DNA from 4 places in the Nocardioides fonticola genome. Region 1 is predicted to be linked to each of the others. Evidence: predicted binding sites of a transcription regulator. Region 1 holds the regulator's gene; each other region holds the start of a gene.
The links. Region 1 encodes LexA, which represses DNA repair genes until DNA is damaged. Its sites were predicted from a motif close to TCGAACANNTGTTCGA; they were not measured.
Positions count from the first base shown of each region.

Region 2: ABD671_RS00305 (HNH endonuclease signature motif containing protein) is a predicted target of LexA. The motif match lies at 4,184-4,199, and genes of this name have one in related genera.
Region 3: ABD671_RS01025 (HNH endonuclease signature motif containing protein) is a predicted target of LexA. The motif match lies at 2,666-2,681, and genes of this name have one in related genera.
Region 4: ABD671_RS18625 (HNH endonuclease signature motif containing protein) is a predicted target of LexA. The motif match lies at 3,157-3,172, and genes of this name have one in related genera.

Region 1 covers NZ_BAAAZH010000003.1:81,642-89,093, reverse strand. Annotated here, with positions in the region: gene ABD671_RS02440 (GNAT family N-acetyltransferase) at 1-937, opposite strand, end outside; gene ABD671_RS02435 (ABC-F family ATP-binding cassette domain-containing protein) at 934-2,640, opposite strand; gene ABD671_RS02430 (LysM peptidoglycan-binding domain-containing protein) at 2,862-3,254, opposite strand; gene lexA (transcriptional repressor LexA) at 3,535-4,284, shown strand; gene ABD671_RS02420 (MXAN_6640 family putative metalloprotease) at 4,356-5,948, shown strand; gene ABD671_RS02415 (alkaline phosphatase D family protein) at 6,009-7,452, shown strand, end outside.
Region 2 covers NZ_BAAAZH010000001.1:63,257-70,708, reverse strand. Annotated here, with positions in the region: gene ABD671_RS00335 (acyl-CoA dehydrogenase family protein) at 1-743, shown strand, start outside; gene ABD671_RS00330 (FAS1-like dehydratase domain-containing protein) at 740-1,285, shown strand; gene ABD671_RS00325 (Zn-ribbon domain-containing OB-fold protein) at 1,285-1,677, shown strand; gene ABD671_RS00320 (MaoC family dehydratase) at 1,677-2,066, shown strand; gene ABD671_RS00315 (lipid-transfer protein) at 2,063-3,241, shown strand; gene ABD671_RS00310 (MOSC domain-containing protein) at 3,249-3,710, shown strand; gene ABD671_RS00305 (HNH endonuclease signature motif containing protein) at 4,212-5,543, shown strand; gene ABD671_RS00300 (ferredoxin) at 6,030-6,230, opposite strand; gene ABD671_RS00295 (NADH-ubiquinone oxidoreductase-F iron-sulfur binding region domain-containing protein) at 6,227-7,452, opposite strand, start outside.
Region 3 covers NZ_BAAAZH010000001.1:226,474-233,925, reverse strand. Annotated here, with positions in the region: gene ABD671_RS01035 (class II 3-deoxy-7-phosphoheptulonate synthase) at 1-283, shown strand, start outside; gene ABD671_RS01030 (threonine aldolase family protein) at 311-1,303, shown strand; gene ABD671_RS01025 (HNH endonuclease signature motif containing protein) at 1,349-2,653, opposite strand; gene ABD671_RS01020 (NADase-type glycan-binding domain-containing protein) at 3,321-4,364, opposite strand; gene ABD671_RS01015 (DMT family transporter) at 4,446-5,372, opposite strand; gene ABD671_RS01010 (deoxyribonuclease IV) at 5,369-6,268, opposite strand; gene pknB (Stk1 family PASTA domain-containing Ser/Thr kinase) at 6,363-7,452, opposite strand, start outside.
Region 4 covers NZ_BAAAZH010000028.1:292,493-299,944, forward strand. Annotated here, with positions in the region: gene ABD671_RS18610 (cobyric acid synthase) at 1-1,416, shown strand, start outside; gene ABD671_RS18615 (cobalt-precorrin-6A reductase) at 1,413-2,132, shown strand; gene ABD671_RS18620 (bifunctional adenosylcobinamide kinase/adenosylcobinamide-phosphate guanylyltransferase) at 2,129-2,665, shown strand; gene ABD671_RS18625 (HNH endonuclease signature motif containing protein) at 3,185-4,351, shown strand; gene ABD671_RS18630 (AAA family ATPase) at 4,401-5,732, shown strand; gene ABD671_RS18635 (DUF4276 family protein) at 5,894-6,355, shown strand; gene ABD671_RS18640 (rolling circle replication-associated protein) at 6,983-7,452, shown strand, end outside.

The sequences.
Region 1 (7,452 bases):
CGGCGTTCCAGGTGAAGACCTCCCGGACGCCGGGGGCGTGCTGCTGGAGCAGGCGCTGGGCGGCCACCTTGACCGCCATCCCGAGCCGATGCCCGCGGTGGTCGGCGCGCACGAGGGTGCCCCACTGATAGGCCCGCTCGGGCTCGTGGGCGGTGGTCACGAGCTCGGTGTAGGCCACGACGTCACCGGCGGCGTCCACCGCGACGGCACGGTGCGGCGTGCGCCCTTGCCGCACCATCAGGGCCTCCTCGGTGCGCAGCCCCTCGACGCCGTGGTCGGCGGCCTCGATCTCGATGCCGCCGGTCGGCGCCTCGGCCTCCAGGGAGCCCGCGAGGGTCGCCCATCCGGCCGCGAACCCGTCGGGCACCGGCCCGACGAAGGCGACGATCCGGTAGTCCGCATGGTGGGTCGCGGCATCGGCGGCGAGGCGGTCGAGGACGGCGTCGGGCGTGGGCAACGTCAGCACCCGCAGGATCTCGGAGCTGCCGAGGGCGAAACCCCGCGCCCGCAGGAAGTCGGCGCCGAGCGTGCCGACACCGTCGGTACCGGCCTCCATCGGCCACCACGCGTCGGCGCCCAGGCGGGTGCGCCCGAGCGCCCGCGTCCGCTCGACCATGGCGTCGAGGAGCGCCGAGCCGAGCCCGCGCCCCCGGTGGTCGGGATCGACCACCACCGTCGCATCGATGCGCTCGACGTTGTCGGTCGTGCGGTACTCGACCAGGGCCGAGGCCCGGACGACGTCGTCCTCGGTGAGCGCCCACGCCTCGTAGACCATCCCGTGCTCGGGCCCCCGCAGCCGCTCGAGCATCTCCGGGAGCGCCCACGGCGTGGCGTAGCGTTCCCGGCCGTGGCTCTCGCCGTGAGCGAGGACGGCGTTCCACGCGGCGAGGGCGGCGTCGTCGCTCAGCGGGACCGCGTGGATCGAGCGGCCGCTCATCGCACCCGCTCCACCCGCTGCTCGTCCCAGACCGGCTCGGGGGATTCGTAGACCTCCCCGTCGGAGCCGTAGACCAGGAAGCGGTCGAAACCGCGGGCGAACCAGCGGTCGTGGGTGACCGCGACGACCGTGCCCTCGAAGGCCTCGAGTCCGGCCTCGAGCGCCTCGGCGGACTGCACGTCGAGGTTGTCGGTCGGCTCGTCGAGCAGCAGCAGCGTCGCACCGGACAGTTCGAGCAGCAGGATCTGGAAGCGGGCCTGCTGGCCACCGCTCAGGGAGTCGAACCGCTGCTCGGCCGATGCGGAGAGCTCGTAACGGTCGAGCACCCGACTGGCCTGCTCGCGCCCCATGCCGTCACGGCCGCGCCCGTCGGCGGTGCGGTTGCCGCGGCCGAGGATCTCCAGCAGCGTGCGCCCGACCAGTTCGGGATGCTCGTGGGTCTGCACGAACCAGCCGGGACGTACCCGGGCGCCGAGCCGGGCGAGTCCGCGATGACGCACCGGCTCGATCGGGCGCTCCTCGACCGGCCGCTGCTCGACGTCGGGATCGGTACCGCCGGCGGCCAGCAGTCGCAGGAAGTGGGACTTGCCCGACCCGTTCGAGCCGAGCACCGCGACCCGCTCGCCGAACCACACCTCGAGGTCGAAGGGCCGCATCAGGCCGGTGAGCTCGAGCTGCTCGCAGACCACGGCCCGCTTCCCGGTGCGCCCGCCCTGCAGGCGCATGGTCACCTGCTGCTCCCGCGGCTGCTCGGTGGGCGGCCCGGCCTCCTCGAACTTCCGCAGTCGGGTCTGCGCGGCGCGGTACTGGCTCGACATCCCGTCGTTGTACTCGGCCTTGATCTTCAAGCGCAGGACGAGCGCCTTGAGCTTGGCGTGCTCCTCGTCCCAGCGCTTGCGCAGCTCCTCGAGGCGGGCGAACCGATCACGGCGGGCCTCGTGGTACGAGGCGAATCCGCCGGGATGGGTCCATACGAGGTTGCCGGCGTGCCCGAGCTCGACGGTGACGATGCGGGTCGCGGTGTTGTTCAGCAGCTCGCGGTCGTGGCTGATCATCACGATCGTCTTGGGCGAGGCGGCGATGCGCTGTTCGAGCCAGATCTTGCCCGGCACGTCGAGGTAGTTGTCCGGCTCGTCGAGCAGCAGGACGTCGTCGGGTCCGCGCAGGAGGTACTCCAGCACCAGCCGCTTCTGCTCCCCGCCCGACAGGCTCGTCACCGCGCGGTACTTCGCCCGGTCGTAGGGCACGCCGAGCGCGGCGATCGTGCAGACGTCCCACAGCACCTCGAGGTCGTACCCCCCGGCGTCGCCGTACTCGCCGAGCGCGGTGGCGTAGGCCAGTTGGGTGGGTTCGTCGTCGGTCTCCATGAGCGCCCGCTCCCAGCGGTCGACCTCGCGGGCCGCATCGCGCACCGCCGGCGGCGCGACCGAGAGCAGCAGGTCGGCGACGGTCGGCTGCTCCTCCCCCGCGGCGGTCACCCCGACGAACTGACCCATCACGCCGAGACTGCCCGAGCGCGTGACGACGCCGGCGTGCGGGGCGATCTCGCCGGTGATGATGCGGAAGAGCGTGGTCTTGCCTGCGCCGTTCGCGCCGACCAGGGCCACCTTGGCGCCGTCGCCGACGCGGAAACCCACATCCTCGAGCAGCACCCGGCCGTCGGGGAGCTCGTAACGGATCCCGGTCACCTCGACATGTCCCACGGGCAGCCATTGTGAGGGCGCGATCGGGTTCGGGCACCTCGATTTCGCGACCGGCATGGCCGACGGACGGCGCCCCGGCCCGCGCGGGCCCCGGCCGGGACGGCGCGAGGGGCGGGCCTACGGGCCCGCCCCTCGTCTTCCCCTACTCGTCGGCCGGGGTCGAGGCGACCGACGATGTTCGTGCGCGTTCCTGCGCGTGCCGGCACGCGCGAGGCGCGATGTCAGTTCGCGGGAACCACCAGGCGCTGACCAGCGGTGACCTCGGCGCTGTCGAGGGCGTTGAGCCGCTCGATCCGCTCGACCATGCCCCGGACGTCGCCCTCGTCGGTACGGGCGGCGGCGATGTCCCACAGCGTCTGGCCCGAGCGGACGATCAGGGTCTGGGTCGGCTCGGCCGTACCGGGCTCCTGAGTGGCCACCGAGCCACCCGAGAGGGCGACGCCGACGCCCAGGACGATCGCCAGCGAGAGCAGCAGCACCACGAGCCGGCCGCGCCGGGTGAGGCGGACCCCGCCGGAGGCCGGACGAGCGGGCCGGCGAGACGCCACCGCAGCGGCGGCGCGGGGGGCGGCGGACGCGCCGCTGGCGGCGGGAAGGATGAGGGTGGTGGCCATCGGGTGCTCCTCGGGGAAGGTCGGTGCACGGGGTTCGATCGGTCGATCAGCTGGTGCGGATCGATGTCTATCGGCGAGGACCGACAGAACCGGATCGGCTCGGAGGTTCTCGCACAGACGTTCGATCTGCGTTCGAGGTTAGATCAGGTGTTCGATCGAACACAAGAGCGAAACGCCGTCGACTTCGCACGGATGTTCGAGATGTCGGGCAGCCTGTCGACGACACGCCGGTATCGAACAGATGTTTGAATGCCGCCGTCGTGACCGTTACCGTCGGCCCATGCCGAGCAAGAAGTCCAGCGACAACCCCCGTGCGACCTCCGGCGAGACCGTCACCGAGCTCCCCGACGGGCCGCCCGACGCCACGGGCCTGACCCAGCGCCAGCTGAAGGTGCTCGCCACCATCAAGGAGGCCATCGAGAAGCGCGGCTTCCCGCCGAGCATGCGCGAGATCGGCCAGGCCGTCGGCCTGACCAGCACCTCGAGCGTCGCCCACCAGCTGCGGGTGCTGGAGGAGAAGGGCTTCCTCAAGCGCGACGCCAACCGCCCCCGTGCCCTCGAGGTCTTCCTGCCCGAGGTCCTCGCGGCTCGGCGCTCGATCTCCTCCGGCGACGACACCGGTCCCGACACCACCGGCATCGGCGACGTCGTCCCGGCGGCCGCGCTGGTGCCCGTCGTGGGCCGCATCGCCGCCGGCGGTCCGATCCTCGCCGAGGAGCAGGTGCAGGACGTCTTCCCGCTGCCCAAGCAGCTGGTGGGCGAGGGGCAGCTCTTCCTCCTCCAGGTCGTCGGCGACTCGATGATCGAGGCCGCGATCTGCAACGGCGACTACGTCGTCGTCCGCAAGGAGCAGACCGCCGACAACGGCCAGATCGTGGCCGCCCTCCTCGACGGGGAGGCCACGGTGAAGACCCTCCAGCGCCGCGACGGCAAGGTCTGGCTCATGCCCCACAACGCCGCCTACGACCCGATCGACGGCACGCACGCGCAGATCATCGGCGTGGTCACCGCGGTCCTGCGCCGCGTCTGATCCAGCACGCGTGCATCGAGCGCCGGGTGGGATCCGTCCCACCCGGCGCTCGTGCGTGAGACAGTGGTGACGTGGCTCACTCGGCGCGATCCCGGCTCCTGTCCCTCCCCGCTGCGGGCCTCCTGGCCCTCGGCCTGCTGTCCGGCCCCTCCTCCGCGGCCGACGCCGCCGATGCCTCACCCGCGTCCGGCTCGCCCGCCGCGGACAGCGCGCGCACCCGCGCCGAGCACGCCCTCGATGCCGCCCGCGACCTCCTCGGCGGCTCCGCCGACACCGCCGCCCGCCGCACGCGCTCCCCGCACTCCGGGGACGACGCCAGCACGGTGCTGCGCGAGCTCGCCCTGACCGCCTCGGCCCTCCCGGCAGCCCAGCGGAGCCAGGCCCGAGCGCTCCTGGCCCGTCCCTCGACCAACCAGGTCTACTGCTCCGCGAGCCTGTGCGTGCACTGGTCCACCAGCTTCCTGGGCGGCTCCTCGATCGACACCACCGACGCCGACGGCGACGGGGTGCCCGACTACGTCGAGACCGTGGCGAGCACCGTGGCGAAGGTCCAGCGTCTCTACCGGGCGGCCGGCTACCGCGCCGTCCTCAGCGACCAGGGCGCCGGCGGCAACGACCTGCCCGACCTCTACCTGGAGGACCTCGGCTCCCAGGGGCTCTACGGCTACTGCACGACCGACGAGTCGGTGCCGGCGAACGGCCCCTACGACGTGTGGGCCTACTGCTCGCTCGACAACGACTACGCCACGAGCCAGTTCCCGACCAACACGCCCCTGGAGAACCTGCGGGTGACGGTCGCGCACGAGTACTTCCACGCCGTCCAGTACGCCTACGACGTCGCCGAGGACCCCTGGCTCCTGGAGGCGACCGCCACCTGGGCCGAGGACGAGGTCTTCGACGGCGTCGACGACAACCGGCAGTACCTGCCCGCCGGTCCGCTCGGCGACCCGCGCTCGAGCATGGACCTCTTCGAGGGCGCCCGCCCCTACGGCGACTGGCTCTTCATCCGCTACCTCACCGAGCGCTTCCCGAGGCGCTCCGGCCCGCTGCCGGTGCTCGTGCGCCACATCTTCCAGCTGGCCGACGGCAGCCGGGGCGCGCCCGACCTCTACTCCCTCCAGGCCATCGACAAGGTGCTGCGCCGCGACCACGGCATCGACCTCGCACGCGCCTTCGCGGACTTCTCCGCGGCGAACACCCATCCGGCGTCGGTCTACAGCGAAGGCGAGGCGTACCGGCCCGCACCCCTGTGGACGCGCGGCTCGCTCGGGCCGAGCCGGCGCAGCTCCGGGTGGCAGAGCACCTCGCTCGACCACCTGACGTCGGCGACCATCCGCTTCGATCCCGCCTCGGGATTGCGCGCGTCGTCCTGGCGCCTGCGCCTCGATCTCGACCTGCCCGACACCGCGCGCGGATCGGCCGCGGTCGTGACGACCCGCACGGCGAACGGTCGGTTCCGCGACGTCCCCGTGCGGCTCGACCGCTCCGGCGACGCCCGCGTGCGCGTGCCGTTCTCGGTGCGCGACGTGCGCTACGTCACGGTCACCCTCGTCAACGGCAGCCGCCGCCTGGACTGCGACCAGAACACCGACTACGCCTGCCAGGGCGATCCCCGCGACGACGCGCTCCCGGCACGCATCCGCGGCACCGTGTCGCGCGGGTGAAGAACAGGTGACAGGTCGCTGCGGCCCGTCACCCCCGGGGGCATCGCGCGTTGAGTGCGCGTGAGTACCTCTGGACCCTCCTCCCCGATCGATCCCGCCCTCACCCGCCGGGCCGTCGTGGCCACCGGAACCGCCGCCGCAGGTCTGGCGACCGCGGGCCTGGGCCTGCTGCCGCCGGCCGACGCGGCGGGCGCTGCGGAGACCGCTGGCGCTGCGGGATCGGCCGCCGAGCGTGCCGGGAGCCGGGTCTTCCAGCACGGGGTCGCCTCGGGCGACCCGCTGCCCGACCGCGTCGTGCTGTGGACGCGGGTGACGCCGTCCGCTGCCGCCCTCCCCGGCTCCGGCGTCGGCCCCGAGGTGCGGGTGACCTGGGAGGTCGCCACCGACCGCGCCTTCCGCCGCATCGTGCGCCGCGGCAAGGTCGCCACCTCCGCCGCCCGCGACCACACGGTGAAGATCGACGTCGACGGCCTGAGTCCCGCCACCTGGTACTACTACCGCTTCCACGCGGTCGGCGCGACGAGCCGCGTCGGTCGCACCCGCACCGCCCCGCGCGAGGACGCCGCCCTGCGCTCGCTGCGCATCGGGTTCACCTCGTGCGCGAACTGGCAGTCGGGCTACTTCGCGGTCTACCGCGGTCTGGCGGCACGCGACGACCTGGAGCTGATCGTCCACCTCGGCGACTACTTCTACGAGTACGGCCCCGGCGAGTACGGCTACGGCCCGACGAACGAGGACATCCGCCCGCACGTGCCCGCGAAGGAGGTCCTGCTGCTCGCCGATTACCGCCAGCGGCACGCGCAGTACAAGACCGATCCCGACCTCGCCGATCTGCACGCGAAGTACCCGTGGATCATCACGTGGGACGACCACGAGGTCGCCGACAACCAGTGGTCGGGCGGTGCGGCCAACCACGACCCGGCCACCGAGGGCAGCTGGGAGCGGCGCCGGGCCCGCGCCCACCGCGCGTACGACGAGTGGATGCCGGTGCGCATGAACGGCACCGCCGCCCTCGGCGACGGCGACCGCCTCTACCGGCGCTTCCGGTTCGGTCGCCTGGCCGAGATCAGCATGCTCGACCTGCGCTCCTACCGCTCCGAGCAGGTCTCGTTCCCCGGCACCGACGCGCCGTCCGAGGTCGACGACCCGACCCGCACCATCACGGGTGCGGCGCAGATGGCCTGGCTCAAGCGCTCGCTGAGCGCCACCGAGGTGCAGTGGAAGGTCATCGGCAACCCGGTGATGATCGCGCCCGTGGAGTTCGGCACGCTGCCGCCCGAGATCGGCTCCGCGATCTCGGGCGCCACCGGCGTCCTGCCCGCCGAGGGCCTCCCGTACAACACCGACCAGTGGGACGGCTACACCGCCGACCGGCGCACGGTCTTCTCCCACCTGGCCTCGAACAAGATCGACGACGTCGTCTTCATCACCGGCGACATCCACTCGGGCTGGGCGGCCAACCTGCCCTCCGACCCCTCGCCGCTGAGCCAGGACGTCCCGTCCC
Region 2 (7,452 bases), on a different contig from region 1:
GCACCAGCGCGCGCCGCGACGGCGACCACTACATCGTCAACGGCCAGAAGCTGTGGACCACCGGCGGCCACCAGGCCGACTACCTGTGGCTCGCGGTGCGCACCGACCCCGATGCGCCCAAGCACAAGGGCATCTCGATCCTCATCGTCGACACGTCGGATCCGGGCTACAGCCACACGCCGATCATCACCGCCGACGGCTCGCACCACGTCAACGCCACCTACTTCAACGACGTGCGGGTGCCGGTCGACATGCTGGTCGGCAAGGAGAACGAGGGCTGGAAGCTGCTGACCACGCAGCTCAACCACGAGCGCGTGATGCTCGGGCCCGCGGGCCGCATCGAGGGTCTGCGCGACCGGGTCGCCGACTGGGCGCGTGCCGCCGGCGTCCAGGACGCCGAGGACGTGCGCGAGGTGCTGGGTCGCGTCACCACGGTCTTCCGGGTCAACGAACTGCTCAACTGGGAGGTCGCCCGTGCGGCCGCCGCCGGCGACCCCGACGTCGCCGACGCCTCGGCGTCCAAGGTGTTCGCCTCCGACCAGGTGCAGCGCCTGCTGGCCGAGCTGATCGCCGTCATCCACCGGCACGGCGACCCCGCGGACGCCGAGACCGCGGCGCTGCTGGAGTACCTCGACGCCCAGGCCAAGCGGAACCTCGTGCTCACCTTCGGTGGTGGCGTCAACGAGGTGCAGCGCGAGCTCATCGCGATGTTCGGGATGAGCCTGCCGCGGGTGCCGCGATGACGGCCGAGGTCGCGGCCGACCTCGTCGATCCCGCCGTCCACGAGCAGGTGATGGCCGAGGCCGAGCGCATCAAGGCGCTCGGTGAGGGCGCGGAGCGCTACGCCCGCGACGAGGTCAACCAGCCGACCATCAACAACTGGCTGGAGGCGATGGGGATCTCCAACCCGCGGTGGAAGGACGGCGAGGCGCCGCCCGCGATGGCGCAGGTGTGGACGATGTACGGGCTCGGCGGCAAGCCACCGGCCGACGACCCGCTGCACGGCATGATGCGCGCCCTCACCGACGCCGGCTTCACCGCCGTCCTGGGCACCAACTGCGAGCAGGAGTACCGCCGCACCCTGAAGGTGGGGGAGCGGGTGCGGGTCACCACCGCCCTGGAGTCGGTCGTCGGCCCCAAGGCCACCGGCATGGGGGTCGGCTACTTCGTCACCTCGCGCAACACCTGGTACGTCGACCACGCGGACGGCACCGCCGAGGTCGTGGCCACGATGCTCTTCCGGGTGCTGAAGTTCGTGCCCCGCTCGCGGGAGGCGGCGTCCTGATGGCCGTACGCCCCATGGTCAACCGCGACAACGCCTACTTCTGGGACGGCACCCTGGCCGGCGAGCTGCGCCTCCAGCGCTGCAACGCCTGCCAGGCGCTGCGGCACCCGCCCGGCCCGGCCTGCCCCGACTGCGGTGCTCTCGACCGCGGGCACGTCGTCGCCTCCGGGCTCGGCACGGTGTACTCCTACGTGATCCACCGGCACCCGCCGGTGCCCGGCAAGGAACTGCCGATCCTGCTCGCCGTCATCGACCTCGACGAGGGGCTGCGCATGGTCGGCGAGATCGTCGACCTGCCCGAGAGCGAGCTGGCGATCGGCCTGCGCGTGCAGGTCGACTTCGCGCCCGTCGACGACGAGCTGTCCCTCCCGATCTGGCGAAAGGCCGACTGATGGCGACCACCCTCGAGGTCGGCACGACCCTGCCCGCATGGGAGCTGCCGCTGACGCCGACGATCATCGTCTCCACGGCGATCGCGACCCGCGACTTCCAGGACGTCCACCACGACCGCGACATCGCCCAGGCGGCCGGGTCGAAGGACATCTTCATGAACATCCTGACCTCGACCGCGCTGTGCCAGCGTTACGTCGAGGACACCCTCGGCCACGACGTCGAGATCCGCGGCATCGCGATCCGTCTCGGCGCGCCCGCCTACCCCTACGACACCCTCACCTTCACCGGCGAGGTCAGCGAGGTCGGCGACGACGAGGTCGTGCTCAAGGTGACCGGTGCGGTCTCGCTCGGGGCGCACGTCATCGGCACCGTGCGGGTCGCGCGATGACGGCGCGCACGCTCGCAGGGGCCGCGGCCATCGTCGGCATCGGGCAGACCGAGTTCTCCAAGGAGTCGGGTCGCTCCGAGCTCCAGCTCTCGGTCGAGGCGGTGCAGCACGCGCTCGCCGACGCCGGCCTTACGGCGTCCGACATCGACGGCCTGGTGACCTTCACGATGGACACCTCCTCGGAGATCGCGGTAGCTCGCGAGCTCGGCGTCCCGGAGCTGCGGTTCTTCAGCCGCATCAACTACGGCGGCGGCGCCGCGTGCGGCACGATCCAGCAGGCCGCGATGGCGGTGGCCACCGGCGTCGCGGACGTCGTCGTGGCCTACCGCGGCTTCAACGAGCGCTCGGGCAACCGGTTCGGACAGTTCTCGACCGCGGTCGCCCAGCAGGTCAACACGAACGGCCTCGACAACGCCTGGACCTACCCGTTCGGCCTCGGCACCCCGGCGGCCACGGTGGCGATGCAGGCGCGGCGCTACATGCACGAGTACGGCGCGACCTCCGAGGACTTCGGCCGGGTCGCGGTCGCCGACCGCCGGCACGCGGCCACCAACCCGAACGCCTTCTTCCACGGCAAGCCGATCACCCTGGACGACCACCAGGCATCGCGGATGATCGTCGACCCGCTGCACCTGCTCGACTGCTGCCAGGAGTCCGACGGCGCCGTGGCGCTGGTCGTCGTCTCCGCGGAGCGGGCCCGGGATCTGCCGCAGACCCCGGCGATCATCAGCGCCGCCGCGCAGGGCAGCGGCCGCGACCAGTTCGTCATGACGTCGTACTACCGCGACGACATCGGCATCCCCGAGATGGGAGTGGTGGGCCGCGAGCTGTGGCGGCAGTCGGGGCTCACGCCCGACGACATGCCGATGGCGATCCTCTACGACCACTTCACGCCGTACGTGCTCATGCAGCTCGAGGAGCTCGGGTTCTGCGGGCGTGGCGAGGCGCCGGGCTTCATCGCCGACGGCGCCATCGAGGTCGGTGGGCGGCTCCCGCTCAACACCCACGGCGGACAGCTCGGCGAGGCCTACATCCACGGCATGAACGGCATCGCCGAGGGGGTGCGCCAGATCCGCGGCACCTCGGTCAACCCGGTCGACCTCTCGGCGTCCCCGCACGTGCTGGTGACCGCCGGTACCGGGGTGCCCACGAGCGGGTTGATCCTGTCGCGATGATGGCCGGGTGAGTCAGCCCGCCGTCCCGGTCGTCGTCGCCCTGCACACCGCCAAGGGCCGCCGCCTGCCCATGCAGGCCAAGGCCGCCGTCGAGGTCGAGGCCGGTGCCGGCATCGTCGGCGACCGCTACCACGGCTCCAAGCACCGGCACGTGACCGTGCAGTCGGCGTCCGCGCTCGCGGAGGCCGAGGGCGCGCTGCAGCGGCCGATCCCGCCCGACCTCACCCGCCGCAACATCACGATCAGCTCCGGCGCCGTGCCGACCACCCCGGGCGTGCGGCTGCGGGTGGGGGAGACCCTCCTGGAGGTCGTGCGCGTCGCCGCCCCATGCCGCCTGCTGGACGACGAGCTCGGCCCCGGTGCGATGGAGGCCCTGCGCCGCCGCGCGGGGACGGTCTTCCGGGTGCTGGAGGGCGGGCGGATCGCAGTGGGGGATGGGGTGGAGGTGGTCTCGGAGACGGGTGGGTGAGGTGCCTCCGGCGTTTCCGGCGTTTCCGGCGTTTCCGGTGGTCGAGGTGCGAGGCGCCCCGGCGCCGAGCCGCGAGACCCGGTGGGGTGGGCGCCGACAATGGGGACGCCGTCGCTGCTCCGTGTCTTCTCCCGGCTTCCTCGCTCGCTCTGGTTCAAAGGCGCCGGCTAGGGCGGTGCCGGGTTGCTCTCGGTGTTCGGGTCGCCGTCTGTTTCGGTTGAAAGGCGCTGGCTAGGCGGGTGGGGGTTCCGGCTGCCTCTTGGGTGCACCGCGCCGGGCGCCTTCCGGTGGTCGAGGTGCGAGGCGCCCCGGCGCCGAGCCGCGAGACCCGGCAAGACGACCGCCGACAGGGGGACGATCTGCGGCTCCCGTCCGGTGGCTGAGGTGCCCGAGCCCCCAGGCGAGGGCCTCGAAGCCCAGACATCCCGAAAGCAGCTGAACTCAGCGAGATTCAACCCTCCGAACCCTTGTCTTCGAACATGTGTTCGAGTAGACTGAGGCATGGCCTCCCCCACCCCACACCAGGAGCTCCCCGAGCTTGCGGACCCGCGTGACCCGCGGTCCCTCCTGGTGCTCGCGCGCGATGCGCGGGTGGTGGCCGACGACGCCGAACGGACCGTGTTCATCGCCGCCGCCCGGTGGGCTCTCGCCCACCCTGCTGTCGATGAGTGGGACAGCGCGTGTGTTCCGGGCACGGAACGCGAGTTGGCGATCGCGGGTCAGGGTGCCCCTTTGGTGGCGGAGTTCTGCATCGACGAGTTCGCCGCCGCGATCGGCCTGTCCACCGACGCCGGGCACTACTACATCGGCGACGCCCTCGAACTCGCCGCCCGTCTGCCGCGGTGCTGGCGCCGTGTCGAGGCCGGTGAGGTGCCGGTGTGGCGGGCCCGCAAGATCGCCCAAGCCACCCGCCTGCTCTCACCCGAAGCCGTCGACCTCGTCGACCAGCGGTTGGCGTCGTTCGCGCACTCCATCGGCGGACGCGGCATCGAACAGACCGTCAAAGCAGCCGAAGCCGAAGCCGACCCCGAGGTCATCAAGGCCAAGCGCGAAGCGGCCGACGACAAACGGCACGTCACCATCTACTCCCGTCACGTCGACTTCCACGGCCGCGTCGACATCGAAGGAGCCCTCGACCTGGCCGACGCGTTGGATCTCGAGGACGCCCTCGCCGCCATCGCCGCCCAGCTGAAAGACCTCGGTTGCGAGGAGTCCTTGGACGCCCGACGGGCCATGGCCCTCGGCGAACTCGCACGCCGCGACCACGCCCTCACCTACGAGGCAGCAGCAACAACCGAGCCGGTGCGGTCCAAGCGGACCCTCCAGCTCTACGTCCACATCAGCCACGCCCCCGGCCAGAACCCCTTCGGTACGGCCGCTCGTGTCGAGAACACCCGCGCCGCGATCGACCTCGACACCCTCCGGTCGTGGTGCACCGACCCCGACACCCAGATCCACGTCCGACCCGTCCTCGACCTCGCCGAACACCGGTCGAGCGAGTCCTACGAGATCCCCACCCTCCTCCGCGAGCAGGTGATCTTGCGAGACGTCACCTGCGTCTTCCCCCACTGCACCAGGCCAGCCAGATCAGCCGACATCGACCACATCGTCCCGTGGGACGAAGGCGGCGGAACAAGCACAGACAACCTCGCCGCGCTCTGTCGACATCACCACCGCGTCAAGACCCACCACGGCTGGACCTACACACCCGTCGATCCGAACGACACCAGCGGACCACCCGGCAACGGCTCCAGCTATCTCTGGACCAGCCCCCACGGCCAGCACTACCTCCGCACACCCGCCGGCACCACGCAACTCACCACGACAGCCTGAACCCCACCCGGGGCTCAGGCCCGTCGTGCTGCCCAGACCCGGCGAGGCGGCTGTCGTCGGGTACCGGAGAGCGGTCGGGTGCGGGGGTCTCGCGGCTCGCATGCGCTCGCACCTCGACCACCGGCCCTGCCTCGGCACCGGCACCACCGCCGGCCTGCGAGTCAGCGTCCGGTGGTCGAGGTGCGAGGCGCCCCGGCGCCGAGCCGCGAGACCCGGCGAGGCGGCCGCCGGCCGGTAGTGGAGAGCGGTCGGGTGCGGGGGTTTCGCGGCTCGCATGCGCTCGCCTCTCGACCACCGGCCCTGCCTGGGCGCCGGCGCTGAGCCTGCGAGTCAGCGTCCGGTGGTCGAGGTGTGAGGCGCCCCGGCGCCGAGCCGCGAGACCCGGTGAGGCGGCCGTCGTGCGGTACCGGAGAGCAGTCGGGTGCGGGGGTCTCGCGGCTCGCATGCGCTCGCACCTCGACCACCGGACTTGCGCGGCCTCCGCCGTCAGGCGAGGCGGAGGGCGAGCTTCGGGCAGGCCTTGGCGGCCGCCTTGGCCTCGGCGAGCAGGTCGGGAGTCACCTCTCCGGTGACGATCGGGTAGCCCCATTCGTCGAGTCGCACGATGTCGGGGAGCAGTTCGTGGCAGACGCCGTGTGCACGGCAGGAGGGCCAATCGACGCGGAGACGTGCGGTGCGGTCGCTCATCGGGCTGCTCCGATCGGGGCGGCGGCGCGGGTGCACCGACCGCGGGCGTGGGCATCGACCTCGTGCGGGAGAGCGGTGAGGAGCGAGGCGACGAGGCGGGTGGTGCCGTCGGGGTGGGCGCAGGCGCCGCGGCCCGGCAGCAGGCCGCAGAGCTGCTGGACCCGCTCGAGCGACCCGGGGCGTCCGCGACGCAGACCGGCGACGGCGTCGGCGAGAGCGGGCAGGCCGTTGACGCAGGGGCCGCAGCGGCCGGCGCTCTGGGCGGCGAGATGGCCGGTGATCTGCTCGGTGAGGGCGAGCGCGCAGGCGTTCGGTCCCGGAGCCAGGACGACGCCGGCGCCGAGGGCCAGGCCGGCCTCGGCGAGCCCGGTACGCGAGACGACGGCGTCGGCGATCTGCGGCCAGGTGGCCCAGGTGCCGTGGAAGCCGCCGAGCAGCACGGGGCCGCCGCCGGCCTGGGCGGGCAGCAGGTCGACCAGGGGCGTGCCGTGCTCGACCTCGTGGACGGCGGTCGGCTGCCCGGGCACGTTGACGGTCAGCAGCGTGGTGCCGGGCTCGGCGTGGGTGCCGCGGGCGAGCGTCGGCGCGAGGCCTTCCAGGGCGAGCAACCCGACGTGGGCCCAGGTCTCGGCGTTCGAGAGCAGGGTGGGCCGGCCGCGGTAACCGCTGACGGCCTCCGGGGTCCACGCGGTCACCGGCAGGTTGGGGCGACCCTCGAGCAGCTCGATGACGGCCCGCGCCTGCCCGGCGACGAACCGCGGCTCGGCGGTCGAGGTGTGCCAGCGCAGATCGGCGTCGTCGCGTTCGGCGATCGCGGCGGCCAGCAGCCCACGGGCACGCGGCCGATCTCCCGGCAGGACGACGTGCACGTCGCGGGCCCGCAGCGCACGGGCCGCCGTGGCGGCACCGTCGAGCACCAGGTGCGGGGCGACCATGGCGAGGGCGGAGTCCTTGGCGCTCACCGGCTCGCCCTCCGAGGCGTTGACGACGACGACCGGACGGCGTCCCCGCGCAGCCGCCGCGAGCTTGGTGGCGAACGGGAAGCCGGCGCCGCCGCGACCGCGGACGTCGGCGGCCTCGATCATGGCCTGGAGCGCATCGAACCCGATCCGGGCGGGTGCGCCACGGCGGCGACGGTGGTCGGCGAGAGTGCGGCCGGGCGACACCTCCGCCAGCAGGGCGGGGCCGGGGTGGATGAGGAGCTCCTCGGTGACCGGCAGCG
Region 3 (7,452 bases), on a different contig from region 1:
CAACACCTTCGAGTCGAGCACCGGCTACAAGACCCGCCGCTTCGACGACGTCGTCGACGAGGTGCAGGGCTTCTTCGACGTCCACCGCGCCCTGGGCACCGTCCCCGGCGGCATCCTGGTCGAGATGACCGGCGACGACGTCACCGAGTGCATCGGCGGCGGCGAGGAGATCGACGAGGAGGGCCTGGCCCACCGCTACGAGTCGGTCGTCGACCCGCGCCTCAACCGGGTGCAGTCGCTCGAGCTCGCCTTCCTCGTCGCGGAGATGCTGCGCAAGGGCTGAGCCTGCCGGCCTGCTTGACTGGGGCGCGTGATCGATCTGCGCTCCGACACCCTCACCCGTCCCACCGACGCGATGCGTGCGGCCATGGCCGCCGCGGAGGTCGGTGACGACGTGTTCGGTGAGGACCCCACCGTCCGCGTTCTGGAGGAGCGGGTCGCCGGTCTCTTCGGACACGAGGCCGCGCTGTTCACCCCGACCGGCTCGATGGCCAACGTGCTCGCCGTCCGCACCCTCGTCGGGGTCGGCACCGAGGTGCTGTGCGAGAGCTCGGCCCACATCGCCCGCGCCGAGCTCGGTGCCCACGGCGCGTACACCGGGCTGACGATGCGCACCTGGACCCACCCGCGCGGACAGATCGACCTGGACGCCGTCCGCTCCCTCTTCGCCCCCGACCTCGGCCCCTACTTCGTGCGCACCGCGGCGATCGCCGTCGAGAACACCCACAACTTCGCCGGGGGAGCGGTGCTGCCGCTCGCCGACCTCCAGGCGCTGCGCGCCTTCGCCGACGAGGTCGGTGTCGGCATCCATCTCGACGGCGCCCGCATCTGGAACGCCCACGTCGCCACCGGCACCCCACTCGCCGCCTACGGCGCGATCGCCGACGTGCTCGCCGTCTGCCTCTCCAAGGGGCTCGGCGCCCCCGTCGGGTCGCTCGTCGTCGGTCGCGCCGACGTGATCGCCGAGACCCGGCAGTGGCGCAAGCGGATGGGTGGCGGCATGCGCCAGGTCGGCATCCTCGCCGCCGCCGGCCTCCACGCCCTCGACCACCACCTCGAGCGGCTCGCCGACGACCACGCCCACGCCCGGCTCATCGCCGAGGCCTGCGGTGTCGACCCCGCAGGCGTCGACACCAACATCGTCGTCATCCCGCGCCCCGACGCCCCCGGCTTCGTCGCCCGGGCCAAGGACGCCGGCGTCCTGGTCTCGGCGGTCGGCCCCACCGCCGTCCGGGCCGTCACCCACCTCGACCTCTCCCGCGCCGACGCCGAGCAGGCCGCGCGGGTGCTCGCCGCGCTCTGACGCTCCCGCCCCGGGCAGCACGACAAGCCCGAACCCGGGTGGGGTTCAGGCTGTCGTGGTGCCGGTGGTTGTGCGGAGGTAGTGCTGGCCGTGGGGGCTGGTCCAGAGATAGCTGGAGCCGTTGCCGGGTGGTCCGCTGGTGTCGTTCGGGTCGACGGGTCTGTAGGTCCAGCCGTGGTGGGTCTTCACACGGTGGTGATGTCGACAGAGCACCGCGAGATTGTCTGTGGTCGTTCGGCCGCCGGCGTCGAAGGGGACGATGTGGTCGATGTCGGCACTTCGGGCGGGTCTGGTGCAGTGGGGGAAGACGCAGGTGACGTCGCGGAGGATCACTTGCTCGCGTAGGGGGGTGGGGATCTCGTAGGACTCGCTCGACCGGTGTTCGGCGAGGTCGAGGACGGGTCGGACGACGAGTTGGGTGTCGGGGTCGGTGCACCACGAGCGCAGGGTGTCCAGGTCGAGGGCGGTGCGGGTGTTCTCGACCCGAGCGGCCGTTCCGAACGGGTTCTCGCCGGGTGCGTGGTTGATGTGGACGTAGAGCTGGAGGGTCCGCTTGGACCGCGCCGGCGGCTCCACCTCGCCATCGGCGGGGAAGCTGAGGGGTGTTTCGCGTCGGGCGAGTTCGCCGAGGGCCATGGCCCGGCGTGCGTCGAGCGACTCCTCACAGCCGAGGTCCTTCAACTGGGCGGCGACGGCGGCGAGGGCGTCCTCGAGGTCCAACGCGTCGGCGAGGTCGAGGGCGCCTTCGATGTCGACGCGGCCGTGGAAGTCGACATGACGGGAGTAGATGGTGACGTGCCGCTTGTCGTCAGCCGCTTCCCGCCTGGCCTTGAGGAGCTCGGGGTCTGCTTCGGCTTCAGCTGCTTTGACGGTCTGCTCGATGCCGCGTCCGCCGATGGAGTGCGCGAACGACGCCAACCGCTGGTCGACCAGCTCGACGGCCTCGGGCGACAAGAGCCGGGTGGCTTGGGCGATCTTCCGTGCCCGCCACACCGGAACCTCACCAGCCTCCACACGCCGCCAACACCGGGGCAGACGAGCAGCCAACTCCAACGCGTCGCCGATGTAGTAGTGCCCGGCGTCGGCCGAGAGCCCGATGGCGGCGGCGAACTCGTCGATGCAGAACTCCGCCACCAGGGGTGCACCTTGGCCGGCGATGGCGAGGGTGCGTTCGGTGCCGGGCACACACGCGCTGTCCCACTCATCAGCCGCCGGGTGCGCGAGAGCCCACTGGGCGGCGGCGATGAACACGGATCGTTCGGCGTCGTCGGCCACCACCCGCGCGTCGCGCGCGAGCACCAGGAGGGACCGCGGGTCCCGAAGATCCTGGTGTGGGGTGGTGGAGGCCATGCCTCAGTCTACTCGAACACGTGTTCGAATACAAGGGTTTCGAGCGACTGAATCTGCGTGGTTGCGGCTGCCTTTCGGCTTGCTGGGCTTCGAGGCCCTCAGCCGGGGGCTCGGGCACCTCAGCCACCGGACGGGAGCCGCAGATCGTCCCTACTGCCAGCGTTCGTCTGGCCGGGTCTCGCGGCTCGGCGCCGGGGCGCCTCGCACCTCGACCACCGGAAGCGATCGGTGGTCGAGGTGCGAGCGAAGCGAGCCGCGAGACCCCCGCACCCGAGCGGCAGCCGGAAGCCGTCACCTGCGTAGCCGGCGCCTTTCAACCGGAGCGAGCGGCGACCCGAACACCGAGAGCAACCCGGCACCCACCTAGCCGGCGCCTTTCAACCCGATGTGAACGCCGCACCCGAGAGGCAGCCGGAACCCCCACCGGCGTAGCCAGCGCCTTTCACCCCGAAGCCAACGCGGCAGCCGGGGTCGGTCGGCGCGGGCAGGCGACGTCCCCAACGAAGCAGCTCACCTCACCGGGTCTCGCAGCTCGGCGCCGGGGCGCCTCGCACCTCGACCACCGGAAGGAGCGCCGTCCCCACCGTCGGCGTCCGTCCCACCCGGGTCTCGCAGCTCGACACCAGGGCGCCTCGCACCTCGACCACCGGAGCACCTGTCCCGACCCTCACCTCCCGAGGATCGACACCTCCGAGATCGCGGTGTTGTCCTTGGCCGCCGGCCCGGTGCCGGGCGGCGAGACCTGCATCAGACGCAGGCGCACGGTGTCGGTGGTGATGGTGCCGACGTCGAGGCGTTGCGGGTCGCGGGTGTCGATGAGGTCCTGGCTGATCGTGGTGCCGTCGTCGAAGATCCACTCGGCGCGGAGGATGCGGCGGTTGCCATGGTACCAGTCGTAGGTGGTGCCGCCGGCTCGGCTGGTCTTCGCGTAGCCGTTGATGAGCGAGACGCTGGTGACGGTGCTGCCGGGCGGGAGGGTGAAGACCAGCTCCGCACCGGTCGCATCGCCCGGGGTGCGCCAGCAGGTGGTCGGGTCGCCATCGAGCATGTTGGCGGCCACGTAGGTGACCGGGCGGCCGGTGGCGACATCGCTGCTCGGCGGACCGGGCGGCGGAGCGGTGACCTGGGCCTGGGCGCTCAGGTCGCGGCCGTCCTGCGGGTCCGGGGAGCCGGCGTCCGTCGGGTCGGGATCGGCGCCGGGGGAGTCGCCGTCGGCGGGGTCGTCGGCCCCCTGATCGTCGTCAGCGGCCTGCGCACCCGCACCCGGCCGACCGTCGTCGGCACGGGCCGGTGCGGCGTCGTCCCCGCCGCGGGTGAGCAGGAGCCCGCCCACCGCCACGAGGACGACGACGAGGCCGCCCGCCAGCAGCAGCTGGGCGCGCCGCGCCGGCTGCCGGTCGGTGGGTGCGGGGGACGGCACCGCCGGGAGGTCGGTGAGGGTGAGGTCGGGACCGGACGGCGCGCCGGTCGGCTCGTCGGCGAAGAGCGGGAACCGCGCGGGCGGCGGGGGCTCGTGCACCGGCGGCACCGGCACCGATTCCGGCGCGGCCGGCGCGGCTGGCGCGGCTGGCGCGGCCGGGGGGACGGCGGGCCGCTCGGCGGTGTCGTGGAGGCTCGGCGCACCGGCGACGGGGACGCCGACCCGGTGCCCGCAGTTGGTGCAGTACCGGCCGACGCCCAGCGGTGCTCCGCAGTTGGCGCAGGTCGTCACGCGGCATAGTCTGCCGGGCCGCGCGAGCGCGGCAAGTCGGGGGGAGTCGGTGGTCCGGTCGTCCCGACGCGTCGACACCCCTCAGACCGCCAGGTGCTGGACCTCGCCCTCGAGCGGTCCCTCGCGGTCGTCGCCGCCGCCCCGGGTCTCGACCACGATCATCGCGGTGAGCACCATCAGCCCGCCGAGGAGCATGCGTGCGGTGGCCGACTCGCCGCCCAGCGCGACCGCGAACCCGGCCGCGAAGACCGGCTCCATCGACATGATGATCGCCGAGCGGGTGGCCGGCAGATGGCTCTGGGCCCAGGTCTGGGCGACCAGCGCGAGCGCGCCGGCGACGAGCGCCATGTAGACGACGGAGAGCCAGTCGCCGGTCGTGGGCGGCAGCACGATGCCGTCGGGCACGCTGGCGATGAGGCAGACGACCGCGATGACGATGATCTGCACGATCGACATGCCGAGCGCGTCGGAGGCGTTCGACCAGGCGCCGAGTCCGACGATGTGCAGCGCGTAGAGCATGGCGGCGACCAGCGTGATCGCCTCGCCGTAGCCGACCGAGAACCCGTCGAGGGTCAGCACCCCGAGCCCGGCCATCGCGAGCAGCACCGCCGCCCAGGTGACACGCGTGATGCGGGTGCGCAGCAGGACGGCGGCGAACAGCGGGGTCGCGATCACGTACATGCCGGTGATGAACCCCGACACGCTCGCGGGGGTGTGGGCCAACCCGGCGGTCTGGAGGATCTGGGCGACGCCGTACAGCAGGCCCAGCACCAGCGCCTGGCGGCGTGCCTGCGCGGAGAGGCGCTGCAGCGCGCGCGGCGCCACGAGCACCATGGCGACGGCCGCGATGCTGAACCGGACGGCGAGGAAGTCCAGCGTGGGCACCCGATCGAGGAGGTCCTTGATCAGGAAGAACGTCGAGCCCCAGCAGGCGGTCATCGCCAGGAGGGCCCCGGTCGCCAGCAGCTGCAGGCGCCGCTGGCGGGTGTCGTCGACGGTCGTGCTCATCCCTGGCCCTCCCGGATCTTCTTCAGCAGCGGCAGGTCGGGGTGGCCGACGTCGCGCGATCCCGGCGTCTCCAGGATGAACGGGACGCCGTCGGTCGCCGGGTGCGCGAACAGCTCCTCGAAGGCGCCGAGCCCGATGTGGCCCTCGCCGATGCATTCGTGCCGGTCCTTGAAGGCGCCCCGCACGTCCTTGGAGTCGTTGGCGTGCACCAGCCGCAGCCGCCCCTCGCCGCCGATCTCGACGATGCGGTCGAGGGTCGCCGTGGTGCCGCCCGGTTCGTCGAGCGGGGCGCCGGCGGCGAACACGTGGCAGGTGTCGAGGCAGATGCCCGCGCGCGGGTGGTGGTCGACGGCGTCGAGGTAGCCGGCGATGTCCTCGACCCCGGCGCACAGCGAGCGCCCCTGACCGGCGGTCGGCTCGAGCAGCAGCCACGGTCCGTCGTCCCCGAGCGTCTCGAGGATCGGCAGCAGACCCTCGCGCACCTGCCGCATCGCGGCGGCGAACCGCTCGGCGCTCTCGGCGTCGCTGCCGCCCGGGTCGACGAAGGAGCCGGTGTGCACGACGACGCCCTCGGCGCCGATCTGCGCCGCTCGCACCAGGTTGTGGGCCACGACCGCCACGCTGTTCTCGTAGGTGGACGGCGTCGGGCTGCCGAGGTTCACCAGGTACGGCGCGTGGATGAACACGCGCATGCCGCGCTCGGCGATCGCCGCGGCGAAGGCGGCGTCCTCGGCGGGCTTGCCGGCCGAGAGCGCCCAGCCGCGGGGGTTGCCCACGAAGATCTGCAGCGTCTCGCAGCCGAGCTCCTCGGCGCCGGCCAGGGCGCCGGCCACCAGGCCCTTGCCGACCTGCACGTGGGTGCCGACGGGGCGGGACAGGGAGCGCAGGTCGGTCACCGGGCCAGCCTAGGAGCGCGCCTGCGAGGACGCCGATTCGGCGCGAGGCCTGCCTCGCGGAACGCCCGGCGTGATTACCGGCGTCACTCCCGGGTCACACCAGGTACAGGGTGACCGTGGAGCCCTTCGGGACCTGCTGACCGGCGTCGGGGTCGCTGCTGAGCACGTAGCCCAGGCCGATGTAGGCGCGGGAGTTCTGCACCTCGACCTTGAAGCCGAGCGCCTCGAGCTTCTCCCGTGCCGCCTCGACGCCGGAGCCGATGACGCGCGGCATCTCGACCAGCTCGGGCCCGAGCGAGACGGTGAGGTTGACGGTCTCGCCGCGGAACAGGGTGCCGCCGGTGGGCGACTGGGAGACGACGAATCCCTCGGGCACCGTGTCGCTGTAGACGGTGGTGCGGCGGTCGACCACCAGGCCGCGCCGCTCGAGCACCTTCTGGGCGCGGTCGGCGTCCTTGCCGACCCAGTCGCCCACGGGGATCGGACGGCGTCCCTTGCTGACGACGAGGTCGACGGCGGCGCCTGGCCGCAGCTGCTCGCCGGCGGCGGGGTCGCTGGAGATGACCTCGCCCTCGGCGACGGTCTCGCTGTAGGCGCGGGTGACGAGGCCGACCTCGAGCTTGGTGTCGGTGAGGGCCTTGGTGGCGGCCTCGAGCGTGAGCCCGGCCAGCTTCGGCACGGGGTACTGCTCGACCCCGAGGGAGACCACCAGCGTGACGGTGTCGCCGTCGAGCACGCGCGAGCCCGGGTCGGGGTCGGTGCTCACCACACGACCCTTGGCGACGTCGTCGCTGTAGACCGGGGTGCCGATCTCGACCTCGAAACCGGCGTCCTGGAGCTTCGAGGTGGCCTGCGCCTGGGTGAGGTCGAGGACGCTCGGCAGCGAGGTGTAGCGGGCGTAGCCGAACCACCAGGCGCCCACACCCACCGCGACGGCGAGCAGGACGGCGAGGAACAGTGCGAGCGGACCGCGCCGACGACGGCGTCGCGGCGGCGGCAGGGGAGCGACGGGTTCGATCGGGCCCACGGGCCGGACCGTCACCGCTGCGGTCGCGGCCGTAACGGCGGACCCGGTCGCCCCGGCCGCGGGCGCCATCGCCGCGAGGCGCTGGGTGTGCTCGCCGAGGTCGGGCAGCGCCAGCGGGTCGTCCTCCTCGACGAGCCGCTCGCGGATCTCCTCGAGG
Region 4 (7,452 bases), on a different contig from region 1:
CGCCGCGGGGTGCGGGTGGCGCCGTACAAGGCGCAGAACATGTCGAACAACTCGATGGTGTGCGCGGCGCCCGACGGCACGACGGCCGAGATCGGCCGGGCGCAGTGGATCCAGGCCCGGGCCGCGCGCATCGAACCCGAGCCCGCGATGAACCCGGTGCTGCTCAAGCCGGGCTCCGATCGGCGCAGCCATGTCGTGCTGATGGGACGCCCTGCGGGTGCGGTGTCGTCGAGCGACTGGGTCGAGGGACGCCGTCACCTCGCGGTGGCCGCGCACGCCGCCTACGACGACCTCGCTGCCCGGGTGGAGGTGGTGGTCGCCGAAGGTGCGGGCAGCCCCACCGAGATCAACCTCCGCTCCAGCGACTTCGTGAACATGGGGCTGGCCCGGCATGCCGACCTGCCGGTCGTGGTGGTCGGCGACATCGACCGCGGCGGGCTCTTCGCCGCCCTCCACGGCACGGTCGCGCTGCTCTCCCCCGCCGATCAGCGGCTCGTGGCGGGGTTCGTGGTCAACAAGTTCCGGGGCGATCTGTCGCTGCTGGAGCCGGGTCTGCGCGACATCGAGGGGCTCCTGGGACGCCGCGGGTACGGCGTCCTGCCGTGGCATCCGTCGCTGTGGCTGGACTCGGAGGACGCGCTGAAGCTCGACGCGCGGCGGGCCTCGTCGTCCGGCTCGCGCTACCGGGTGGCGGTGGTGCGCCTGCCGCGCATCAGCAACTTCACCGACGTCGACGCCCTCGGGCTCGAGCCCGACCTCGACGTCGTCTTCGCCTCCGATCCGCGCGATGTCGCGGACGCCGACCTGGTGGTGCTGCCGGGCACGCGGGCGACGATCAGCGACCTGGCCTGGGTGCGGTCGCGCGGCCTCGATACGGCGATCACCGCCCATGCGGCGCGCGGTCGGCCGGTACTCGGCATCTGCGGCGGCTTCCAGATGCTCGGGGGCGTCATCGCCGACCCGCACGGCGTCGAGGGCGCGGCCGGTGCCGTCGTCGACGGCCTGGGGCTGCTGGAGGTGCGCACCGACTTCGCCGTGGAGAAGAACCTGCGGCTGCCGACCGGTTCGGCGCTGGGTGTGCCGGCGTCGGGCTACGAGATCCACCACGGGCGCATCACCGTCCACGGCGGTGAGCCGTTCCTCGGCGGTGCGCGTGCCGGGCGGGTGTTCGGCACGATGTGGCACGGGGCGTTGGAGGGCGACGCGCTGCGCACGGCACTGCTCGCGGCGATGCTCGATCGCCCCGCTCCTGCTGATCCCGTCTCGTTCGAGGCGGCGCGGGAAGCACGGTTGGACCTGCTCGGCGACCTCGTCGAGGAGCACCTCGACGTCGAGGGCCTGCTGGCCCTGGCGCAGTCGGGTGCGCCGTCGGGGTTGCCGGTGCTGCCGCCCGGATCGACGCGGGAGGACGCATGAGGGTGCTGGTGCTCGGCGGCACCGGGGAGGCGCGCGATCTCGCCGCCGCCCTGGTCGCGCGGGGCGATCACGTGGTGAGCTCGCTGGCCGGCCGGGTCGCACGGCCGCGGCTTCCGGTCGGCGAGGTGCGCATCGGCGGGTTCGGCGGCGCCGAGGGGCTGCGGCAGGTGGCTGCGTCCTTCGATGCGGTGGTCGATGCCACCCATCCGTTCGCGCGGCGGATCAGTACGAACGCGGCCGCCGCGTGCGACGTCGTCCCGCTGGTGCGGTTGGCGCGGCCGGGCTGGGAGCCGCGGCCGGGCTGGCGGATCGTGCACGACCATCCATCAGCCGCGCGACGCACGGCGCAACTCGGACGGCGTCCGTTCCTCACCGTGGGGCGTCAGGATCTCGGTGCGTTCGCGGGCCCCCTCGCCACCCACTCGGTGGTCGCGCGGGTCGTCGACCCGCCCGAGGTCGCGGTGCCGTCGTCCTGGCGACTGCTGCTCGACCGCGGGCCGTACACGCTCGACGGGGAGCTCGCTCTCATGCGGGAGCATGGCGTCGACGTGCTGGTCACCAAGGACTCCGGAGGAGCGATGACGCAGGCGAAGCTCGACGCGGCGACCCGCCTCGACCTGCCGGTCGTGGTGGTGCGTCGCCCGGCCCCGCCGGCCGGCGTCCCGCTGGTCGCCTCGGTGCCCGAAGCCCTTGCCTGGTTGGGATCCCTGCGATGAGGGTGCTCGTCACCGGCGGCGTGCGATGCGGCAAGTCGCGCCACGCGGAGACCCTGCTCGCCGACGCCGCCGCCGTCACCTACGTGGCTCCCGGGCCGGTGCCCGATCCCGTCGCCGACCCCGACTGGGCCGCTCGCATCGACGCCCACCGCGCCGCGCGTCCGGCGTCCTGGACGACGCTGGAGACCGGCGACGTGGCCGCGGCGCTCACCGCGACCTCAGGTGCCGTGCTGGTCGACTGCCTCGGCACCTGGCTCACCCGGCTGCTCGACGACCACGGCCTGTGGGACGCGCCGTCGTCCGAGATCGACGCGGTGGTCGGTGCCGCGACCGGCGTCCTCAGTGCGGCCCTGGGCTCACTGCCGGCCGACCGGGACGTCGTCCTGGTGACGAACGAGGTGGGCTGGGGTGTCATCCCCGCCCACCGTTCCGGCCGGATCTTCCGCGACCAGCTGGGCCGGGTGAACCAGGCCGTCGCCGGCGTGTGCGACGAGGTGCATCTGGTGGTGGCGGGGCGGGTGCTCAGGTTGTAGGTGGGCATGGTGGTCGAGGTGCGAGGCGCGCCGGCGCCGAGCCGCTTCGGGTGGTCGAGGTGCGAGGCGCCCCAGCGCCGAGCCGCGAGACCCGGTGAGGCGGGCTGCTTCGGCGGGGACGCCGTCGTCACTGCGTATATGCCCCCGGCTCCCTCCTTGCTTCGGTCGAAAGGCGCCGGCTACGGAGGTGCCGGGTTGCGCTCGGTGTTCGGGTCGCCGTCTGCTCCGGGTGAAAGGCGCTGGCTACGCGGGTGGGTTGTTGCCGCTGTCTCTCGGGTGCGGCGTCGCGGCCCCGCCTCAGTTCCGGTGGTCGAGGTGCGAGGCGCCCCAGCGCCGAGCCGCGAGACCCGGCGACCCGACCGCCTGCATGAAGCGATCTCCGGGCCCCGACCGGTGGCTGAGGTGCCCGAGCCCCCGGGCGAGGGCCTCGAAGCCCAGCAAGCCGGAAGGCAGCCGAAACTCGCGACATTCAGTCGCTCAGAACCTTGTGTTCGAACACCTGTTCGAGTAGACTGAGGCATGGCCTCCACCACTCCACACCAGGAAGAACTGGACCCGCGTGACCCGCGGTCCCTCCTGGTCCTCGCGCGTGACGCGCGGGTGGTGGCCGACGACGCCGAACGATCCGTGTTCATTGCCGCCGCCCAGTGGGCTCTCGCCCACCCCGCGACTGATGAGTGGGACAGCGCGTGTGTGCCCGGCACCGAACGCGAGGTGGCCATCGCTGGTGAAGGCGCTCCTCTGGTGGCGGAGTTCTGCATCGATGAGTTCGCCGCCGCGATCGGCCTGTCCACTGATGCCGGGCATTACTACATCGGCGACGCCCTCGAACTCGCTGCCCGTCTGCCGCGGTGCTGGCGACGTGTGGAGGCCGGTGAGGTGCCGGTGTGGCGGGCGCGGAAGATCGCCCAAGCCACCCGACTGCTCTCACCCGAAGCCGTCGACCTTGTGGACCAGCGGTTGGCGTCGTTCGCGCACTCCATCGGGGGACGCGGCATCGAGCAGACCGTCAGAGCAGCTGAAGCCGAAGCCGACCCCGAGCTCCTCAAGGCCAGGCGCGAAGCGGCTGACGACAAACGACACGTCACCATCTACTCCCGCCACGTCGACTTCCACGGCAGGGTCGACATCGAAGGCGCCCTCGATCTGGCCGACGCGTTGGACCTCGAGGACGCCCTCGCCGCGGTCGCCGCCCAGTTGAAGGACCTGGGTTGCGAGGAGTCGTTGGACGCTCGCCGGGCCATGGCACTCGGCGAACTCGCCCGACGCGAAGCCTCGTTGACCTTCGACTCGGTTGGAACGGCTGAGCCGGTGCGGTCCAAGCGGACCCTCCAGCTCTACGTCCACATCAACCACGCACCCGGCCAGAACCCCTTCGGAACAATCGCCCGCGTCGAGAACACCCGCACCGCCCTCGACCTCGACACCCTCCGGTCCTGGTGCACCGACCCCGACACCCAGATCGTCGTCCGACCCGTCCTCGACCTCGCAGAGCAGCGGTCGAGTGAGTCCTACGAGATCCCCACACTCCTCCGCGAGCAGGTGATCCTGCGAGACGTCACCTGCGTCTTCCCCCACTGCACCAGGCCCGCACGCAGCGCCGACATCGACCACATCGTCCCGTGGGACGAAGGCGGAACCACCAGTACAGACAACCTCGCAAGTTGCACGTACACCCACATCTAGGACCAGAAGCTGCTCGGAAGCAGGGGTCCAGACGACTACGGTCGGTTCTATGCACGTCACCAACGTGAGGTTCGAAGCCTTCAAGTCGCTGTACGACGTCTCGTGCAAACTCGACAAATTCACCGTGATAACGGGCCCAAACGGGGCAGGAAAAAGCAACTTCATCGACGGCCTTAACTTCATTGGAGAGGTCTATGAAGACGGGCTGGAGTTCGCCGTGGGCCGGTCGGGCGGATATGACAACATCGCACATCGACGCACCCGACGCGCCAAGCGACCTGTTGCACTGCAGATCGAAGTGAAAGTTTCGAGGGCTGACCTAGACGACATTCCGAAAAAGTATCCATGGCTCCACAAATTGAATAGTGAAAATCCTCTCGACGTTGGCGAGTTCCTCACATATCGCCACCGGTTTACCTTGGGAACGGCGAGCCAGGCATTGGTCTCGGACTTCGAGATCGTCTCGGACGATTTCGAAGTCCATGACAGCCGGGGCCGACGCCTACTCCGAGTTGAGCGCGAGCGGGACGGGAAAGTTGCGATTCACCGAACCAGGGCGAAACTCAATCCCTACATTCGAGAATTGCTGGATCCGTTCTTTGATACTCGGTTTTCGGAATTCATCTCCGAGCGTCCTCGAACGTCGACGCAGCTGATCACCACGAACTTTGCCTATAGTGGCCTATTCTCCGAGATTCGGCACGCTGTAGGAGGAACCCGCGTCTTCCAACTCTCGCCCCACCAGTGCAGAACCTCCGGTGTGCCGACGCCTAATGCCGTGTTGGAACGACACGGGGAGAACCTTCCTGGCGCGGCGAACCACCTTCTTCGCAATGACCGATCCTCGTGGGCCCAAGTTCAGCAGGCGATGCGCGACATCATGCCGGGCCTAGAGGAGATCGAGGTTGCATACACCGAGGATCGTCGTCTCGCTTTGCAGTTCCGTGAAAGAGGCGTCGGGAGGCCATGGAACACCAATGAGGTGTCGGACGGCACCATGCAGAGTCTGGCTCTGTTCATTGCGCTATTTGATACGAGGCATCCGCTTCTCGCGATTGAGGAACCGGAGAATGCTGTCCACCCGTGGATCCTTCGTCGAATCATCGACATCTGCCAGCGCAACGGTTCGCCGAAGCAGATTATAGCGACCACGCACTCACCTGTACTTCTAAACTACGTCAACCCTGCAGTCGTACGGCTAATGACCATAAAGAGCGGAAGAAGCGTCATTCGTCCTCTATTTGAGTTCGCTCCTCAGTTGCGGGAAGCGGTCGCAAATGGCAATTTTGAGCTCTTTGAACTCTATGACAGCGGGGCAATCCAGGAGGCCGTACCGCGGGGATTCGCTGATTCTCGACACGAGGACAGGGATGACGAGTGAAAGTTGTGGTTCTCACTGAAGGCGACGCCGAGTTTCGCGCTCTTCCGTTAATTGTAGATCAGCTCAATTCCCTTAGCCCGCACACGGTGTTGAAGCCGTTGAAGGTTCCCGTCCAGCCCGATGCCCCTGCGGGCACGATTGCGAGGTCTTGCAAGTCGCGCGTGGCGATCGCTGTGGCCCAAGGAGCGGACCTAGTCATCGTGCTCTTGGATCGTGAGCAGCAAAGCGACCTCCCGGGAAAGCTTGCAGCCGATGTTGAGACTGCGTTGGCGACTCACTGCGGCGCGGGAACACGGGTTCGTGTTGTCTACAAGGATCGGCTTTTCGAGAATTGGCTAGTCGCTGACATGGATTCGCTTTCTGCTCAGCCAAAGCGATTCGCCGTGACAGCTGCACGCAGGCGAAAGGTTGAACCAAACAAGGCTGATGCGGTCGACGGCCTGCTGCTCATGAAGGAGATGGCGATCGGTAAGGACTACGACAAAGTCGCGGACGCCGAAAGAGTCTGCCGGAAACTTGATGTTCGGCGCGCCGCAATGCACAGCAGAAGTCTGCGACACTTCTTGCATGTTCTCGAGGTCTCAGCGTACGCCGCTGGTTGCAAGCGCGCCGTAGCTCCTTGACTTGAATCAGCAACACAACTCGGAACGGCCTGCTCCCGTGGTGGGGTTGGGTCGTTCCGTGTTGGTGGTTGTGGTCTAGGCGGGTTGGGGTGATGATGGTCGGGCTTGGTTCGAAGAGGCCGGGGAGAGCCCGGGCGTAGATGATGAGATTCGGCCCTGCTACCCATGGTGAGTCCGCGGGCAGGGCATCGGCAGTGGCGCTGTTGGTGGTGCACGGCGCGGCTGGTGGTACCGATCGGCGTAGGGGCACTGCACGGGACCAGCGATTCCCTGTCGCTGCGCTCGTGCGAGGTCTCGTTGTCTGTCCCGTCTACGCCTACTGACCCACCATCTGTCCCACCGTCTGTCCCGTCGTCTGACTCGCCTCCGGTCGGTCCTCCTGGTGCGGGGTCCGGTTCTCCCGGTTCGGGTGGGGCTGCGGCGTCTGGTCGGCCGGTGGTGGTTGATCGTGATGCGGGTCGGGCTGGGTGGTTGTTGTCGCTGTACCCGGCGGCTGCTGAGGGTGGCGGGTGTTTCGTGCCCTCGCGTCGGCCGGTGGGTGGCGCCCGGTCGGTGGGGGTGGGTGATCCGGAACGGTCACGCCGTGAGGCTGCCCGTCGTGCTCGGGGTCGGCTTCGTCGCTACTGCGTGGCGAACGGGCTGAACCGGTTGGGGACGTTGACCTACGCTCCGCCGTTCTGCACCGATCCGGGGCAGGCGCGCGCGGATGTGGGGGTGTTCTTTCGGCTGTTGCGGGCGGTCGTGGGTGAGCCCTTCCCGTACGCGTGGGTGCCGGAGTTCCATGCCGATGGGCAGCGGCTGCATCTGCACTTCGCAGCCGGTCGGTATCTGCGGCGCCGCGACATCGAGGCTGCGTGGGGGCACGGGTTCGTCCACATCAAGCTCCTCTCCGATGTCGGAGTGGGTCAGGGGGTGCGGGGCGAGGCACGCCGGGCGGCGGGGTATCTGTCGAAGTACGTGGCGAAGTCGTTCAACGATCACCGGCTCAAGGGCCGTCATCGCTATGACGTGGCGCAGGGGTTCACCCCGGTCAAGGTCCGGGTCGAGGGCATCAGCGCCCGTGATGTGTTGGGGCAAGCCAGTGACCTGCTCGGGCA